2 regions of the Variovorax sp. PDC80 genome follow, and region 2 is predicted to be linked to the other one. Evidence: predicted binding sites of a transcription regulator. Region 2 holds the regulator's gene; the other holds the start of a gene.
What was found. The regulator sigma-54, encoded in region 2, starts transcription at its own class of promoters, with help from an activator protein. The targets are predictions, from matches to a motif close to TGGCANGNAANCTGCTTT.
Positions count from the first base shown of each region.

Region 1: nirB (nitrite reductase large subunit NirB) is a predicted target of sigma-54. The motif match lies at 2,978-2,995, and genes of this name have one in related genera.

Region 1 covers NZ_FOWG01000008.1:354,257-361,925, forward strand. Annotated here, with positions in the region: gene BM109_RS23955 (MFS transporter) at 1-1,199, opposite strand, end outside; gene BM109_RS23960 (2-hydroxychromene-2-carboxylate isomerase) at 1,375-2,019, opposite strand; gene BM109_RS23965 (DUF1289 domain-containing protein) at 2,016-2,279, opposite strand; gene BM109_RS23970 (YbaK/EbsC family protein) at 2,276-2,776, opposite strand; gene nirB (nitrite reductase large subunit NirB) at 3,206-5,734, shown strand; gene nirD (nitrite reductase small subunit NirD) at 5,761-6,102, shown strand; gene BM109_RS23985 (formate/nitrite transporter family protein) at 6,150-6,962, shown strand; gene BM109_RS23990 (bifunctional protein-serine/threonine kinase/phosphatase) at 6,973-7,669, shown strand, end outside.
Region 2 covers NZ_FOWG01000011.1:187,567-195,235, reverse strand. Annotated here, with positions in the region: gene BM109_RS28890 (phospholipase D family protein) at 1-1,140, opposite strand, end outside; gene BM109_RS28885 (RNA polymerase factor sigma-54) at 1,151-2,740, opposite strand; gene lptB (LPS export ABC transporter ATP-binding protein) at 2,771-3,565, opposite strand; gene lptA (lipopolysaccharide transport periplasmic protein LptA) at 3,562-4,275, opposite strand; gene BM109_RS28870 (thiol:disulfide interchange protein DsbA/DsbL) at 4,491-5,138, opposite strand; gene BM109_RS28865 (SPOR domain-containing protein) at 5,323-6,087, opposite strand; gene argS (arginine--tRNA ligase) at 6,099-7,669, opposite strand, start outside.

The DNA of each region.
Region 1 (7,669 bases), on a different contig from region 2:
GCCACGTTCTCATAGCTCACCGAGTTCTGCACCAGATAGCGCTTGGCGATGTCGCAGGAGCTGCGGAAGTCGATCTCGCGGGCCACGGGGTTGCCCTGGAACGAGCAGGTCGCGGGGTCGGCGGTCACGGTCACGCCGGCGGTGGCCTGGGCCTTGGCGAGGTCGGGGTTGGCGGCCTCGGTCAGCATCTTGAAGACCGGGAAGTAGGTCACCACGGCCAGCAGGCAGCCGGCCATGATGATCGGCTTGCGGCCGATCTTGTCCGACAGGGTGCCGAAGATCACGAAGAACGGGGTGCCGAGCAGCAGCGCGGCGGCGATCATCAGGTTGGCGGTGGTCGCATCGACCTTGAGCTGCGCGGTCAGGAAGAAGAGCGCGTAGAACTGGCCCGAATACCAGACCACGGCCTGGCCGGCGGTCAGGCCCACCAGCGCCAGGATCACGATCTTCAGGTTCTTCCACTCGCCGAAGGATTCGGCCAGCGGCGCCTTCGAGGTCTTGCCCTCGGCCTTCATGCGCTGGAACGCGGGCGATTCCGACAGCGACAGGCGGATCCACACCGAGATGCCCAGCAGCAGGATCGAGACCAGGAACGGAATGCGCCAGCCCCAGTCGTTGAACACCGCTTCGCCCAGGCCTTCGCGCACGCCCAGGATCACGATCAGGCTCAGAAACAGGCCGAGCGTGGCCGTGGTCTGGATCCACGAGGTGTAGGCACCGCGCTTGCCGTGCGGCGCGTGCTCGGCCACGTAGGTGGCGGCACCGCCGTACTCGCCGCCGAGCGCGAGGCCCTGCAGCATGCGCAGCGCGATCAGGATCACCGGCGCCGCGACGCCGATGGTCGCGTAGCTGGGCAGCAGGCCGACGATGAAGGTCGACAGGCCCATGATCAGGATCGTGACCAGGAAGGTGTACTTGCGCCCGATCATGTCGCCGAGCCGGCCGAACACGATGGCGCCGAACGGACGCACCAGGAAACCGGCCGCGAAGGCCAGCAGCGCGAAGATGAAGGCCGCGCCCGCATCGAGGCCGCTGAAGAACTGCTTCGCGATGATCGCCGCGAGCGAACCGTAGAGGTAGAAGTCGTACCACTCGAACACGGTTCCCAGCGAAGAAGCGAAGATGACCTTCTTCTCCTCCGCCGACATGGGCCGGGGGGCCGGATGCGGCACTCCCCGTGAATCTAGTGTGGCTGCCATTGATCGTCTCCTGTGTATGCGTTCATGCGGCGCCCGAATTCGGGACCGTGGGGCATTCTTGGAGGCGCGACTGACCCGAGCCTTTCGCGAAACTGAACGGGCGCTTACGGATTAAGGTGAAACCCTCGACGCACGTTTCAGCCTGTAAGAAATGCAGCGTCGGTGCTGCGGATGCTCAGTTTTTGCTGCTGCGCAGCAGGGCCGGACGCTGGTCGGCCTCGGCCCATTGCGGCCCGTCGAACCAGGCATCGCCCGCGAGGTAGGCGCGCAGCATCGCGAGGCCGTCGAAGCCCCAGAACAGCCGGCCGTCGACCGCATAGGCCGGCGTGCCGAACACGCCGAGCGCGATCGCGTCCGCGGTGTTGCGCTGGAGCAGGGCCTTGCTCTCGTCGCTGCCGGCATCGCGACGCGGTTGCAATTGCGCGGTGAGCGCGGCCAGCCGCGCGGGATCGGCCGCCTCGAGGCCGCCGCGCCAGACGTGGCGAAAGACGGTCTCGGCCACCAGCCGGCTCACGCGGCCGTCGTCGCAGGTGGAGAGCGCGAGCCGCAGGTGCGCGAGCGGGTTGTAGGGGTGCGAGGCCGGCATCGCGATCTCGATGCCGTGCTGGTGGCCCAGCCACAGCACGTGGCGGTAGGTCCAGCCGCGCTTGGCGGGAATCTCGGCCGGCCCGAGCTGGCCGTGCGCCTTGAGCACCGCGCCCAGCAGCACCGGGCGGTAGTCCACGCTGTAGCTCAGGCCCTCGAGCGTTTGCGGCAGCTGCTCGAACGCGAGGTAGGCATAGGGCGAGATGAAGTCCAGGTAGAAGTCGATGTGCTTCATGCGTCGATGTCTCCGATGGCCGGCGCCCGCCAGATGCCGGCCCGGGCCCGCCACTCTATCGCGCGCCAGACCTGCCGCCGCTCGTCGTCCTCCATGCGGCTCCAGCCCGCGATCTCGGGGATGGTGCGCAGGCAGCCCTCGCAGAAGCCGCTGAGCCGGTCCATGCGGCACACCGAGCTGCAGGGCGAGGGCACCGGCTCGGCCAGCCCCCGCAGTTCGGCGGCGCGGTCGGCCAGGGCCTGCGCTTCGGCGACGTTCACGCCGCGGCCACCACCACGTCGGCCACCGGCGCGCCCGTGAGCGTCTCGAGGTCGTGCGGACGCAGCTGGAACACCGCATGCGGATGGCCCGCGGCGGCCCAGATCTCCTCGAAGCGGAACAGCTCGCGGTCGATCAGCACCACCGGCTTCGTGACATGGCCCACGGGCGACACGCCGCCGATGGTGAAGCCGGTGCGCGCCTTCACGAAGTCGGCGTCGGCGCGGCCGGTCTTGCCGACGATCGCGTCGACCTTCTTCTCGTCGACGCGCTTGTCGCCCGAGGTGATGACCAGCACCGCGACCTCGTCGCTCTTGCGCCGGAAGATGATGCTCTTGGCGATCTGGCCGACCGCGATGCCGAGCGCGTCGGCCGCCTGCTGCGCGGTGCGGCAGGCGTCGTCGAGCATGCGCGGCGCATGCGGATGGCCGGCGTCCTGGAGCACGCGCGCGACGCGCTGGACACCGTCGGGAAGGGAATGGAGTTCGGAGCCGCACATGGCTTGGGTCTTCGGAGGTTCGTGGGGGCGTGCGCCCCGCGTTGCAGGCACCCGAGCATACGAAAAAGCCCCGGGCCCCGGCGCCGCCGCCGCGCGGCCACCCTTTCGAGCACCGCACCAATGCGGACAGCGCCGCACCGCGGCCGCGCCACTTTGGGTGCGATTGCGGTGCGCGCACGAGCCGCCACCGGTCTTTTTCGGCGGCATGGATATTGCTCGACCCCATCGCGGACCTCCCGGCCTGGGTGGGTTCGCAGTGCCTCCGCTAACGACGGCGGGGTTCGAGCGAGCCGATGGCGATGAGCCGCCGGATTCGTTTGTCCATCCGATTATTCGCATCCGTTCCGTCGCGGAGGCCTCCTGCCGCTGTCGCCCCGACAGCCCCGGTGGCCTGCATCCGAGGACCGGCTGCCCCCGCAGGACCTCAGCATGAAAATCGCAGTCATCGGCCACGGCATGGTCGGCCACAAGTTCCTCGAGCAGCTCCACGCGCTCGGCATTCCCGGCGCGGAAGTCACCGTCCTGTGCGAGGAGCCCCGGCCGGCCTACGACCGGGTGCACCTGTCCGAATTCTTCGCGGGCAAGACGGCCGAAGACCTCTCGCTGGTCGAGCCCGGCTTCTTCGAGCGCAGCGGCTTCACGCTGCGCCTCGCGGCGCGCGCGGTGGCCGTCGAGCGGCGCAACAACACCGTCACCACGGCCGACGGCGAAGTCGTGGCCTACGACAAGCTCGTGCTGGCCACCGGCTCCTTCCCCTTCGTGCCCGCGGTGCCCGGGCGCGACCGGCCCCACTGCTTCGTCTACCGCACCATCGAGGACCTCGAGGCGATGAAGGAATGCGGCGCGCGCTCGCGCAGCGGCGTGGTGGTGGGCGGCGGCCTGCTCGGCCTCGAATGCGCGAAGGCACTGCGCGACATGGGCCTCGAGACCCACGTGGTGGAGTTCGCGCCGCGGCTGATGGCGGTGCAGGTCGACGAGGGCGGCGGCCGCGCGCTGCGCGAGAGCATCGAGGCGCTGGGCCTGCACGTGCACACCGGCCGCAACACGGTGGAGATCGTCGACGGCGCCGCCGCGCGACATCGCATGGTGTTCGCCGACGGCAGCTACCTCGAGACCGACATGATCGTGTTCTCGGCCGGCATCCGCCCGCGCGACGAACTCGCGCGCCAGTGCCTGCTGGCCGTGGGCCCGCGCGGCGGCGTGGCGGTCGACGACCACTGCCGCACCAGCGACCGCAACGTCTACGCCATCGGCGAATGCGCCTCGTGGAACGAGCAGACCTTCGGCCTGGTCGCGCCCGGCTACGACATGGCGCGCGTGGCGGCGCGCCACATCGCGGGCGAGCACGAGGCCGCCTTCACCGGCGCCGACATGAGCACCAAGCTCAAGCTGATGGGCGTGGACGTGGCGAGCATCGGCGACGCGCACGGCAGGACGCCGAAGTCGCGCGCCTACCAGTTCATCGACGAGCGCAAGAAGGTCTACAAGAAGATCGTCGTCAGCGAGGACGGCAAGCTGCTGCTCGGCGCGGTGCTCGTGGGCGACGCCGCCGAATACGGCACCCTGCTGCAGATGGCGCTCAACGGCATCGCGCTGCCCGAGGATCCCGAGTTCCTGATCCTGCCCTCGAGCGACGGCAAGGCGAAGCCGGGCCTGGGCGTCGAGGCCCTGCCCGACAGCGCGCAGATCTGCTCGTGCAACGACGTCAGCAAGGGACAGATCTGCGAGGCCGTGGGCCAGGGCGCCTGCACCCCGGCCGCGATGAAGGCCTGCACCAAGGCCGGCGCCACCTGCGGCGGCTGCGTGCCGCTGGTCACGCAGGTCATGAAGATGGAGATGGCCAGGCGCGGCATGGCCGTCGACAACCACCTCTGCGAGCACTTCCCCTATTCGCGCCAGGAGCTCTACCACCTGATCCGCGTGGGCGAGATCCGCAGCTTCGCCGACCTGCTCGCCAGGCACGGCAAGGGCCTGGGCTGCGACATCTGCAAGCCCGTGGCCGCGAGCATCTTCGCCTCGTGCTGGAACGAGTTCGTGCTCAAGAAGGACCTGGCCGCGCTGCAGGACAGCAACGACTACTTCCTCGGCAACATCCAGAAGGACGGCACCTATTCGGTGGTGCCGCGCATGCCGGGCGGCGAGGTCACGCCCGACGGTCTCATCGCGGTCGGCCAGGTGGCGAAGAAGTACGGCCTCTACACCAAGATCACCGGCGGCGCGCGCGTGGACATGTTCGGCGCGCGCGTCGAGCAGCTGCCCGCGATCTGGGAGGAACTGATCGCGGCCGGCTTCGAGTCGGGCCATGCCTACGGCAAGTCGCTGCGCACGGTGAAGAGCTGCGTCGGCTCGACCTGGTGCCGCTACGGCGTGGACGACAGCGTGGGCCTCGCGGTCGAGCTCGAGAACCGCTACAAGGGCCTGCGCGCGCCGCACAAGATCAAGTTCGGCGTCTCGGGCTGCACGCGCGAATGCGCCGAGGCGCAGGGCAAGGACGTGGGCGTGATCGCCACCGACAAGGGCTGGAACCTCTACGTCTGCGGCAACGGCGGCATGAAGCCGCGCCATGCCGAGCTGCTCGCGAGCGACCTGTCGAAGGCCGAGCTGATCCGGCTGATCGACCGCTTCCTGATGTTCTACGTGCGAACCGCCGACCGGCTGCAGCGCACCAGCACCTGGCGCGAGAGTCTCGAGGGCGGCCTCGACTACCTCAAGGGCGTGCTGCTGCGGGACACGCTGGGCCTCCACGCCGAGCTCGAGACCCAGATGCAGGCCGTGGTCGACACCTACCAGTGCGAGTGGAAGACCGCCGTCAACGACCCGGCCACGCGCCAGCGCTTCCGCTCCTTCGTCAACAGCGACAAGCCCGACGAGCACATCGTGTTCGTGAGCGAGCGCGGCCAGAAGCGGCCGGCGCGCGCCGAGGAGCGCACCGAGGCCGCCGACGTCTCGATGGCCTGAAGAACGACAACGAAAGAGGAAGCCCCATGACCCCGCAAGACCTGCACTGGACCGCCGTGTGCGCGGCCACCGACATCCTGCCCGATACCGGCGTGTGCGCGCTGGTCGAGGGCGTGCACGTGGCGATCTTCCGCGTCGGCCGCGAGGCCACGCTCTACGCCATCGACAACGTCGACCCGAAGGCCGGCGCCAGCGTGCTCTCGCGCGGGCTGGTCGGCAGCCTCGGCGACCGCGTCGTGGTCGCCTCGCCGCTCTACAAGAACCACTTCGACCTGCGCAGCGGCGAATGCCTCGAGGCGCCCGAGCATTCGGTGCGCGCGCATGCGGTGCGCGAGCACGAGGGCCGCGTGCTCGTCGCGCTGGCCTGAGGCGCGCGCCCCTTCCCCCTGCATTCCATTTCTTCCCAAGGATCCCCATGGCCTATCTAGCCCCCGCCGAGTTCGTCACCAAGATGGTCGATGCCGGCGAATCCAAGCTGCTGATGTCCACGCGCGACACGCTGATCCGCTCGTACATGGCGGGCGCCATCCTCGCGCTGGCGGCGGCCTTCGCGGTCAGCATCACGGTCAACACCGGCAATGCGCTGGTCGGCGCGATGCTGTTCCCGGTCGGTTTCATCATGCTGTACCTGCTGGGCTTCGACCTGCTGACCGGCGTCTTCACCCTGGCGCCGCTCGCGGTGCTCGACAAGCGCCCCGGCGCCACCTGGGGCGGCGTGATGCGCAACTGGGGCCTGGTGTTCGTCGGCAACTTCGCGGGCGCGCTCACGGTCGCGGTGTTCATGGCGATCATCTTCACCTTCGGCTTCAGCGAGGCGCCCAACGCCATCGGCGAGCGGCTCGGCCACATCGGCGAGGGCCGCACGGTCGGCTACTCCGCGCACGGCGCGGCCGGCATGCTGACGCTGTTCATCCGCGGCGTGATGTGCAACTGGATGGTGTCGACCGGCGTGGTCGCGGCCATGATGTCGACCACCGTCTCGGGCAAGGCGATCGGCATGTGGATGCCCGTGATGATCTTCTTCTACATGGGCTTCGAACATTCGATCGTCAACATGTTCCTGTTCCCCACCGGCCTGATGCTCGGCGGCAAGTTCACGCTGATGGACTACCTGATCTGGAACGAGCTGCCCACGGTGATCGGCAACCTGGTCGGCGGCCTGAGCTTCGTCGGCCTCACGCTCTACGCCACGCACTACAAGACGGCGCCCAAGCGCGTCGCGGGCTGATCGCGCTCCCATGGCCGCCAGGCGCCAGGCGCCGCGCGTCACGCTGGGCCAGCACTCGCTGGCCGGCGTCGGGTCGGCGGTCAACCAGGACTTCCATGGCGCGATGCTGCCCGAAGGCGCGCAGCGCGCCGCCAAGGGCATCGCGCTGGCGCTGGCCGACGGCATCGGCTCGAGCCGCGTGAGCCAGGTCGCGAGCGCGGCCGCCGTGCGCGGCTTCCTCGAGGACTACTACGCCACCTCCGATGCCTGGTCGGTGCGCCGCGCGGCGCAGCGCGTGCTGGGCGCCACCAACTCCTGGCTGCATGCACAGACCATGCGCAGCGACGCGCGCTTCGACAAGGACAGCGGCTATGTCTGCACCTTCAGCGCGCTGATCCTCAAGGGCCGCGAGCTGCACCTGCTGCACGTGGGCGATGCGCGCATCTACCGCGTGCATGCGAGCGCGCTCGAGCAACTCACCGACGACCACCGCGTGCATGTCTCGTCGGTGGAGTCGTACCTGGGCCGCGCGCTGGGCGCGGGCCCGAACGTCGAGATCGACTACCGCTGCTGGGAGGCCGAGGCCGGCGAGGTCTACCTGCTGGCCACCGACGGCGCGCATGCGCACCTCGATGCCGCCGCCGTGAACGACGCGCTGGTGCGCTGCGCCGGCGACCTCGACGCGGCCGCGCTGCGCCTGGTGCAGATCGCCCGCGCGCGCGGCGGCG
Region 2 (7,669 bases):
CTCGTCGGTGGCGGCGAGCGAGTTGGTCACCACGCTGATCTTCACCTGGCGCCGGCGGATCTCGTTCATCACCTCGAGCCCCGCGGCGCCCGGGATCAGGTAGGGCGAGACGATGGTCACCTCGCTGCGCGCGCGGCGCATCTGCTCGACCACGTTGTAGCGCACGCTGTCGACGTCGAGCAGCGGCACGCCGCCGTACGAGGCGGTCTTGCCGATCACGCGGTCGGGCGAATCGGCATAGGCCTCGGCCGTGGTCCAGATCAGGCCGAGCCGGCCGGCGTCGAGGTCCTCGGCGATCGGGCCGTAGCCCAGCAGGTCGTTGGGCGCGGGCTTCGGCGGCGGCGGCGTGGTGTCGGGGCCGGTGGCGGCCTCGAAGCGGCGCCGCAGTTCGTCGGCAGGCAGCGCGCTCGCCACCACCGATTCGACGGGCCGCACGTAGGGGCTGTTCCAGTACTGGTCGAACAGGCTGCCCAGGCGCGGGATCAGCGCGCCCGTCACGAAGGTGTCGAGGTCGATGAAGTTCTCGCCCGCGGTGCGCCGGAAGTACTGGTTGCCGATGTTGCGCCCGCCCGCCACGGCCATCGCGCCGTCGGCGATGAACAGCTTGTTGTGCATGCGCCGGTTGACGCGGCTGAAGTCGAACAGCGAGGCCGTGAAGCGCGCGAGCAGGCTGCCGCGGCCGGCCGGGAACGGGTTGAACAGGCGCAGCTCGACATTGGGCGTGGCCGCGAAGCCGCGCAGCAGCTCGTCCTCGCCCGCGGTGTAGAGGTCGTCCATCAGCACGCGCACCCGCACGCCGCGCTGCGCGGCATCGCGCAGGGTGCGCAGCAGGTAGCGACCGGTCTCGTCGTTCTCGATCTGGTAGTACTGGACGTCGAGCGTGCGCTGGGCCCGGCGCGCGAGCTGGATGCGGGTGTCGAAGGCGAAGTCGCCACCGGGCATGAGGCGAAAGCCGCTGAGGTCGGGGTCGGGCTGCGCGGCCAGCGCGATGCGCCCGAGCGCGGTGTCCTTCGACACGGCGATGGCTCTGGCGGGGGCGCGCGGGGCCTCGTCGGGCAAGGTGGCGCAACCGGCGGCCAGCAGCGCGGCCGCGATGGCGAACACCCAGGGCCCACAGCGCGACAGCAGGCGTCGGGCCATCGGCGGCTTTCTACAGGGCCTTGCGCAGGTTGGCGGGCGCGATGCGCAGCGCCTCGCGGTACTTGGCGACGGTGCGGCGCGCGCACTCGATGCCCTGCTCCTTGAGCATCTCGGAGATCTGGCTGTCCGACAGCGGCTTCTTCACGCTCTCCGAACCGACGAACTGCTTGATCAGCGCGCGCACCGCGGTGCTCGAGGCATTGCCGCCGGTCTCGGTGCCCAGCGCCGAGCCGAAGAAGTACTTGAGCTCGACCGTGCCGAAGGGCGTGGACATGTACTTGGCGGTGGTCACGCGCGAGATGGTGGACTCGTGCAACCCGAGCTCGTCGGCGATCTCGCGCAGCACCAGCGGGCGCATCGCGAGTTCGCCGTGCACGAAGTAGCTCTTCTGCCGCTCGACGATGGCGTTGCTCACGCGCAGGATGGTGTCGAAGCGCTGCTGGATGTTCTTGATGAACCAGCGCGCCTCCTGCAGCCGCTGCGACAGCGCCTGGCTGCCCTCGCCCTTGTGCGACTTGAGCGCGCCGGCGTAGATGTCGTGCACGCGCAGCCGCGGCATCACCTCGGGGTTGAGCATGACGCGGAACTTCACGTTGGTGCCGCGGCCGGTCTTGGTGACGATCACGTCGGGAATGACGATGTTGCGCTCGACGTCGACGAAGCGGCGGCCCGGCTTGGGTTCCAGCCGCGCGATGATCTGCAGCGCCGAGCGCACCAGCTCCTCGTTGGTGCGCGTGAGCGTGGCCAGGCGCTTGAAGTCGCGCCGCGCGAGCAGCTCCATCGGCTGCTTGCAGATGGCGAGCGCGGTCTTGCGCACCAGCTCCTCGTCCTCGGTCTCGTCCTCGTCGGCCAGCGCGCGCAGCTGGATCGCGAGGCATTCGCCGAGGTCGCGCGCGCCCACGCCCGCGGGCTCCAGGCTCTGCAGCAGGCCCAGCGCGACCTGGAAGTGGTGCACCAGCTCGTCGAACTGGTCGTTGTCGTCGCCCGCGAGGCCCGAGGCCAGCGCCGGCAGCGAATCCTCGAGGTAGCCGTCGTCGTTGAGCGACTCGATCAAAAAGCGCAGCGCGGCGCTGTCGTTCTCGTTGAGCCGCAGGCTCAGCGCCTGGCGGTGCAGGAAGGACTGCAGCGATTCCTGGCTGCGCGCGAGCTCGGTGGCATCGGCGCGCTCGTCGTCGCCGGTGCTGCTGTTGTTGCGCGCGGGGGCGTCGCTGCCCCACTCGCTGTCGTCGGGCGCCATGTCGACGGTGCCGTCGCCTTCCCAGTCGGGCTCGCGCTCGGGCGAGTCGAGGGCCGGCTCGGCCTCGGACGACGAAGTGGTCTCGGTGGACGTGGTCGAGGTCGAGGGCGCGGCGCTCGCGTAGTCGCTCTCGGCCTCGCGCTCGGTGTCCTCGCGCGGCGCGGGCGTGTCGGCGGCGTCGAGGCCGAACTCCTCGCGCGCGGCTTCCTCGGCGGTGCGCTCGAGGAAGGGGTTCTCGTCGAGCATCTGCTCGACCTCCTGGCTCAGTTCGAGCGTGGAGAGCTGCAGCAGCCGGATCGACTGCTGCAGCTGAGGCGTCAGCGCGAGATGCTGCGAAACGCGCAGCGACAAGCCTTGTTTCATGCCCTCAGGAAATGACTTGCACGAGGGTCATCACATGCGGAAGTGCTCGCCCAGGTAGACCCGGCGCACTTCGGCGTTGTCGACGATCTCCGAGGGCGTGCCCTGTGCCAGCACATGGCCGTCGCTGATGATGAAGGCGTGGTCGCAGATGCCCAGCGTCTCGCGCACGTTGTGGTCGGTGATCAGCACGCCGATGCCGCGTTCCTTCAGGAAGCTGATGATGCGCTGGATCTCGATCACCGCGATCGGGTCGATGCCGGCGAAGGGTTCGTCGAGCAGGATGAAGCGCGGCTGGGTGGCCAGCGCGCGCGCGATCTCGACGCGGCGGCGTTCGCCGCCCGACAGCGCGAGCGCGGGCGAATCGCGCAGGTGGTCGACGCGCAGGTCGGCCAGCAGCTCCGACAGGCGCTCTTCCATGCGCTGCTTCGACAGCGCCTGCGGCCGGCCGTTGGCATCGGGCTCGCGCTGCAGCTCGAGCACCGCGCGCACGTTCTCCTCGACCGTGAGCTTGCGGAAGATCGAGGCTTCCTGCGGCAGGTAGCTCAGGCCCATGCGCGCGCGGCGGTGGATCGGCATGTGGGCGATCGGCTCGCCGTCGATGGAGATCTCGCCCGCGTCGGCGCGCACCAGCCCGACGATCATGTAGAACGAGGTGGTCTTGCCGGCGCCGTTGGGCCCGAGCAGTCCGACCACTTCGCCCTTCTGCACGTCGAGCGAGACGTCCTTGACCACCTTGCGGCTGCCATAGCTCTTCTGCAGGCCGCGCGCGACGAGGCGGCTGCCCGGCACGCCGTTGGCTTCCTGGGTTCCGGCGGCTTCGATCACTTGCGTTCTTCCCCTTCGCCGCTCAGCGTGGTGGTGGAGCGCAGTCCGGCGCCCGGTGCCGGCGTGGGCGCCGGGGCCGCGGGACGGCGCGTGGCCGGCGCCGCGGCGCCGGGCGCACCCGGCGCGGCCGACTTCGGCGTGAGGATGGCCTTGACGCGGCCACCGCCACCCGGCGCGGACACGCCGGCATTGGGCGGCACGGTCGAGCCGTTGACGGTGTAGGTGTCGTTGCTCTGGTCGTAGACGATCAGCGCGCCGCTGCTCTCGTCGTTGGGCGTGGCGCCGACCAGGCGGCGCATGACGGCGCGGCGGATGAACTTGACGTTGTCGGCGCGGCTGTCGTACTCGATGACCTCGGACTCGCCCTCGATCCACTCGTCGCCGTTGCCGTTGCGCTTCTGCTTGTAGTAGGCGAGCTTGCCGGGCGCCGCGGTGACCACGCCGTACTGGTAGCCCTCGGGGTCCTGGCGCACGTCGATGCGCGCGCCGCGGATGATGATGGTGCCCTTGGTGACCACCACGTTGCCGGTGAAGACGCTGGTCTGCTTGAGATCGTCGTAGCGCATCGAATCGGATTCGATGTTCATCGGCTTGGTCCGGTCGGCCGTTTCGGCCAGGGCGGCGGCGGCGGAGCCAGCCAGCAGCAGCGCGGCCAGCACGAGGCGACCGGTGCGGCGAAGGGAGGAGGTGGGGTGAGAGTGCGATGTCATAGAGGCACGAAACTTGCTCTGCATTGTATGCGGCCCATCGCGCCAGACCCATGCGCGCGGATGAAAAAGCCCCGGGGGCGGCGAACCCGGGCACGGCACCCCGCGGGATCGCCCCGCGTTCTGCCGACCGGCTGGATGACGGCCCGGCCGCCCCGGAACCCTCGATGGGATTCCGGCCTCCCGGCGGCGGAGCGGCCAGGGCCGCGAGACCGGTCTCAACCCTTGCGGGCTTCGCCGATCAGGTAGTTGGTGACGGCCAAGGCCTTGTTCATGTTGCCGGCGAGTTCGCCGTCCACGTACCAGCGGCCGGCCACGGCCAGCGCGGGCACGCCGGCCACCTTGTAGGCCTCGGTCAGTTGCGAGGCGCGCTTGGCCTTGCTCGCCACGCCGAAGGAGGTGAACAGCTCCTTGAACTTCGCGCCGTCGAGGCCGTTCTTCTCGGCCCAGGCCACGATGTTGGCGTCGCCGTTCACGTTCTGGCGCTGGGCGTGGATCGCGTTGAAGACCTTGGGCTGGTACTCGTCGACCTTGCCCAGCGCCTCGAGCGCGTAGTACAGGCGCTGCTTGGCTTCGACGTCGTTGCCCACGAAGGGCACCGGCACGCGGCGCAGCACCACGTCCTTGGGCTGGCCCTTGGCCCAGGCCTCGAGCGCGGGCTCGAAGTCGTTGCAGTGCGGGCAGTTGTACGAGAAGAACTCGATCACCTCGATCTTGCCGGCCGGTGCGTCGACCGGCACGCGCTTGTCGAGCACGAGGTATTCGGTGCCGGCCTTCGGTGCGCGGGCCTGGGCTTGCGCGGGCAGATGGGCCATCAGGCCGAGCGAGCCAGCGGCGACGGCCAGCGAGAAATCACGACGTTTCATGGGAAAGAGCTCTCCAGTTGGTAGACGGCAGACTGAGCCGGGCCGATGAAGCGGAGTTCCCGCGCGCGGTGCTCGGGGCTCCGGGAAACCGGGGGCGGCGCGGACCGCGGCGAAGCTTAAAGAAAAACCATGACCGTTGTCGGGAGAGGCCACCCGGCGGCGGCGCTCCCCGGCCGGACGGCGCTCAGCGCTGGACGCGCACCAGCGCCGAGTCGAGGCCGGCGCCGTCCATCCGTTCCTTGAGGCGGTCGGCGTCGTCCTTCTTGTTGAACGGACCGGCGCGCACGCGGTAGACGGTGCGGCCGGCCTGCTCGCGCTCGGTCACGCGGGCCTCGACGCCCATCAGCGAGAGCTTGGCGCGCTGCGCCTCGGCGTCCTCGGTGGTGCGGAAGGCGCCGGCCTGCACGAAGTACATGAAGGGATCGGCACCGCCGGAGCCGGTGGCGGCCGCGGCATTGCCGCTGCTCGACGACGGGGCGGCGGCCACCGTGGTGCTGCCGCCGACGCTGCCGGCGCGGGCCCGGGCCAGGTCGCCGAGCGGATCGTTCGAGGGCGGCAGCGCGTTGGCCTCGGCCGGCACCGGCGCGGGCCGCGCGGGCTTGGGCGCGACCACCACCGGCACCGGCGCCGTGGGCGGCGGGGTGCCGGGCGAGACCGTGGCGGTGGCGGGATTGCTGCCGTCGCCGGCAGGTGGCGCGCCGACCGGGCCGGCGGCCGCGGGGCGCGGCTGCTGCGGCTTGCCGGCCAGCGGGGCGTTCGGGTCCCAGTCGCGGTTCTTGCGCGCCTCGGCCTCGTCCTGCTCGGCACCGCCGCGCTGTGTCTTGGTGACGAAGGGGATCGGCACCTTGGTCACGTAGACCGCGATACCCAGCGCGACGCCCAGGCCGAGCACCAGCCCGATGATCAGGCCGATGACGATGTTGCCGCGTTGTCTGGTTGTCTTCTTCATGGGGAGGGGGTTCACATCTTGCGCGGCGCGGTGACGCCGAGGATCGCGAGGCCATTGTGCAGCACCTGCGCGGTCGCGGCGACCAGCGCCAGGCGCGCCAGCTTCACGGCCTCGTCGTCGACCAGGATGCGCTCGGCGTCGTAGTAGCTGTGGTACGTGGCCGCCAGTTCGCGCAGGTAGAAGGTGACGTCGTGCGGCGCGAAATCCTTGGCCGCGGCGCTCAGCATCTCGGGGTACTTGGCCAGCAGCAGCATCAGCGACTGGGCCGCCGGGCTCTCGAGCGGCGACAGGTCGACGCCCTGCAGCACGGCCGCATCGCCGCCCCAGGCCGCGAGCACCGAGCAGATGCGCGCATGCGCGTACTGCACGTAGTACACCGGGTTGTCGTTGTTCTGCGCCACGGCCAGGTCGACGTCGAAGGTGTATTCGGTGTCGGGCTTGCGGCTCAGCAGGAAGAAGCGCACGGCGTCGGTGCTGGTCCACTCGATCAGGTCGCGCAGCGTGACGTAGCTGCCGGCGCGCTTGCTGATCTTGACCTCCTCGCCGCCCTTGGTGACGCGCACCATGGTGTGCAGCACGTAGTCGGGGTAGCCCTCGGGAATGCCCTCGCCGGCCGCTTGCAGTCCGGCGCGCACGCGCGCGATGGTGCCGTGGTGGTCGGTGCCCTGGATGTTGATGACCTTGTGGAAGCCGCGCTCCCACTTGGCGATGTGATAGGCGACGTCGGGCACGAAGTAGGTGTACGTGCCGTCCTGCTTCTTCATCACGCGGTCCTTGTCGTCGCCGTAGTCGGTCGACTTGAGCCACAGCGCGCCGTCCTGCTCGTAGGTCTTGCCCGCGGCGACCAGCTGCGCCACCGCGCGCTCGACGCGGCCGCTGGTGTAGAGGCTGGACTCGAGGTAGTACTGGTCGAAGCGCACGCGGAAGGCCTGCAGGTCCAGGTCCTGCTCGCGGCGCAGGTAGGCGACGGCGAACTCGCGGATCGCGTCCAGGTCCTCGATGTCGCCGCTGGCCGTGACCTCGCGGTCCTCCGACTTCACGGTCTTCTTCGCGATGAAGTCGGCCGCGATGTCGGCGATGTAGTCGCCGTTGTAGGCCGCAGCCTTCTCGCCGCTCGGCCATTCGGCGTCGCCGGGCTTGAAGCCGCGCGCGCGCAGCTGCGTGCTGTTGGCCAGGGTCTGGATCTGCACGCCGGCGTCGTTGTAGTAGTACTCGCGCCAGACCTGCTCGCCCTGCGAGGCGCGCAGGTTGCAGATGGCGTCGCCGAGCGCGGCCTGGCGGCCGTGGCCCACGTGCAGCGGGCCGGTGGGGTTGGCCGAGACGAACTCGACCAGCACCTTCTCGCCGGTGGCCGGGCGCTGGCCGAAGGCGGCGCCGGCGTCGAGCACCTCGCGCACCACCTGCTGCTTGGCGGCGGTCTTCAGGCGGATGTTGAGGAAGCCGGGGCCGGCGATCTCGACCGCCTGCACCCATTGGGCGAAGGCGGGGGTGGCGAGCAGCGCGGCGCTCAGTTCCTCGGCGAGCTCGCGCGGCTTGCGGCCGAGCGGCTTGGCCAGCTGCATGGCGGCATTGCTGGCGAAGT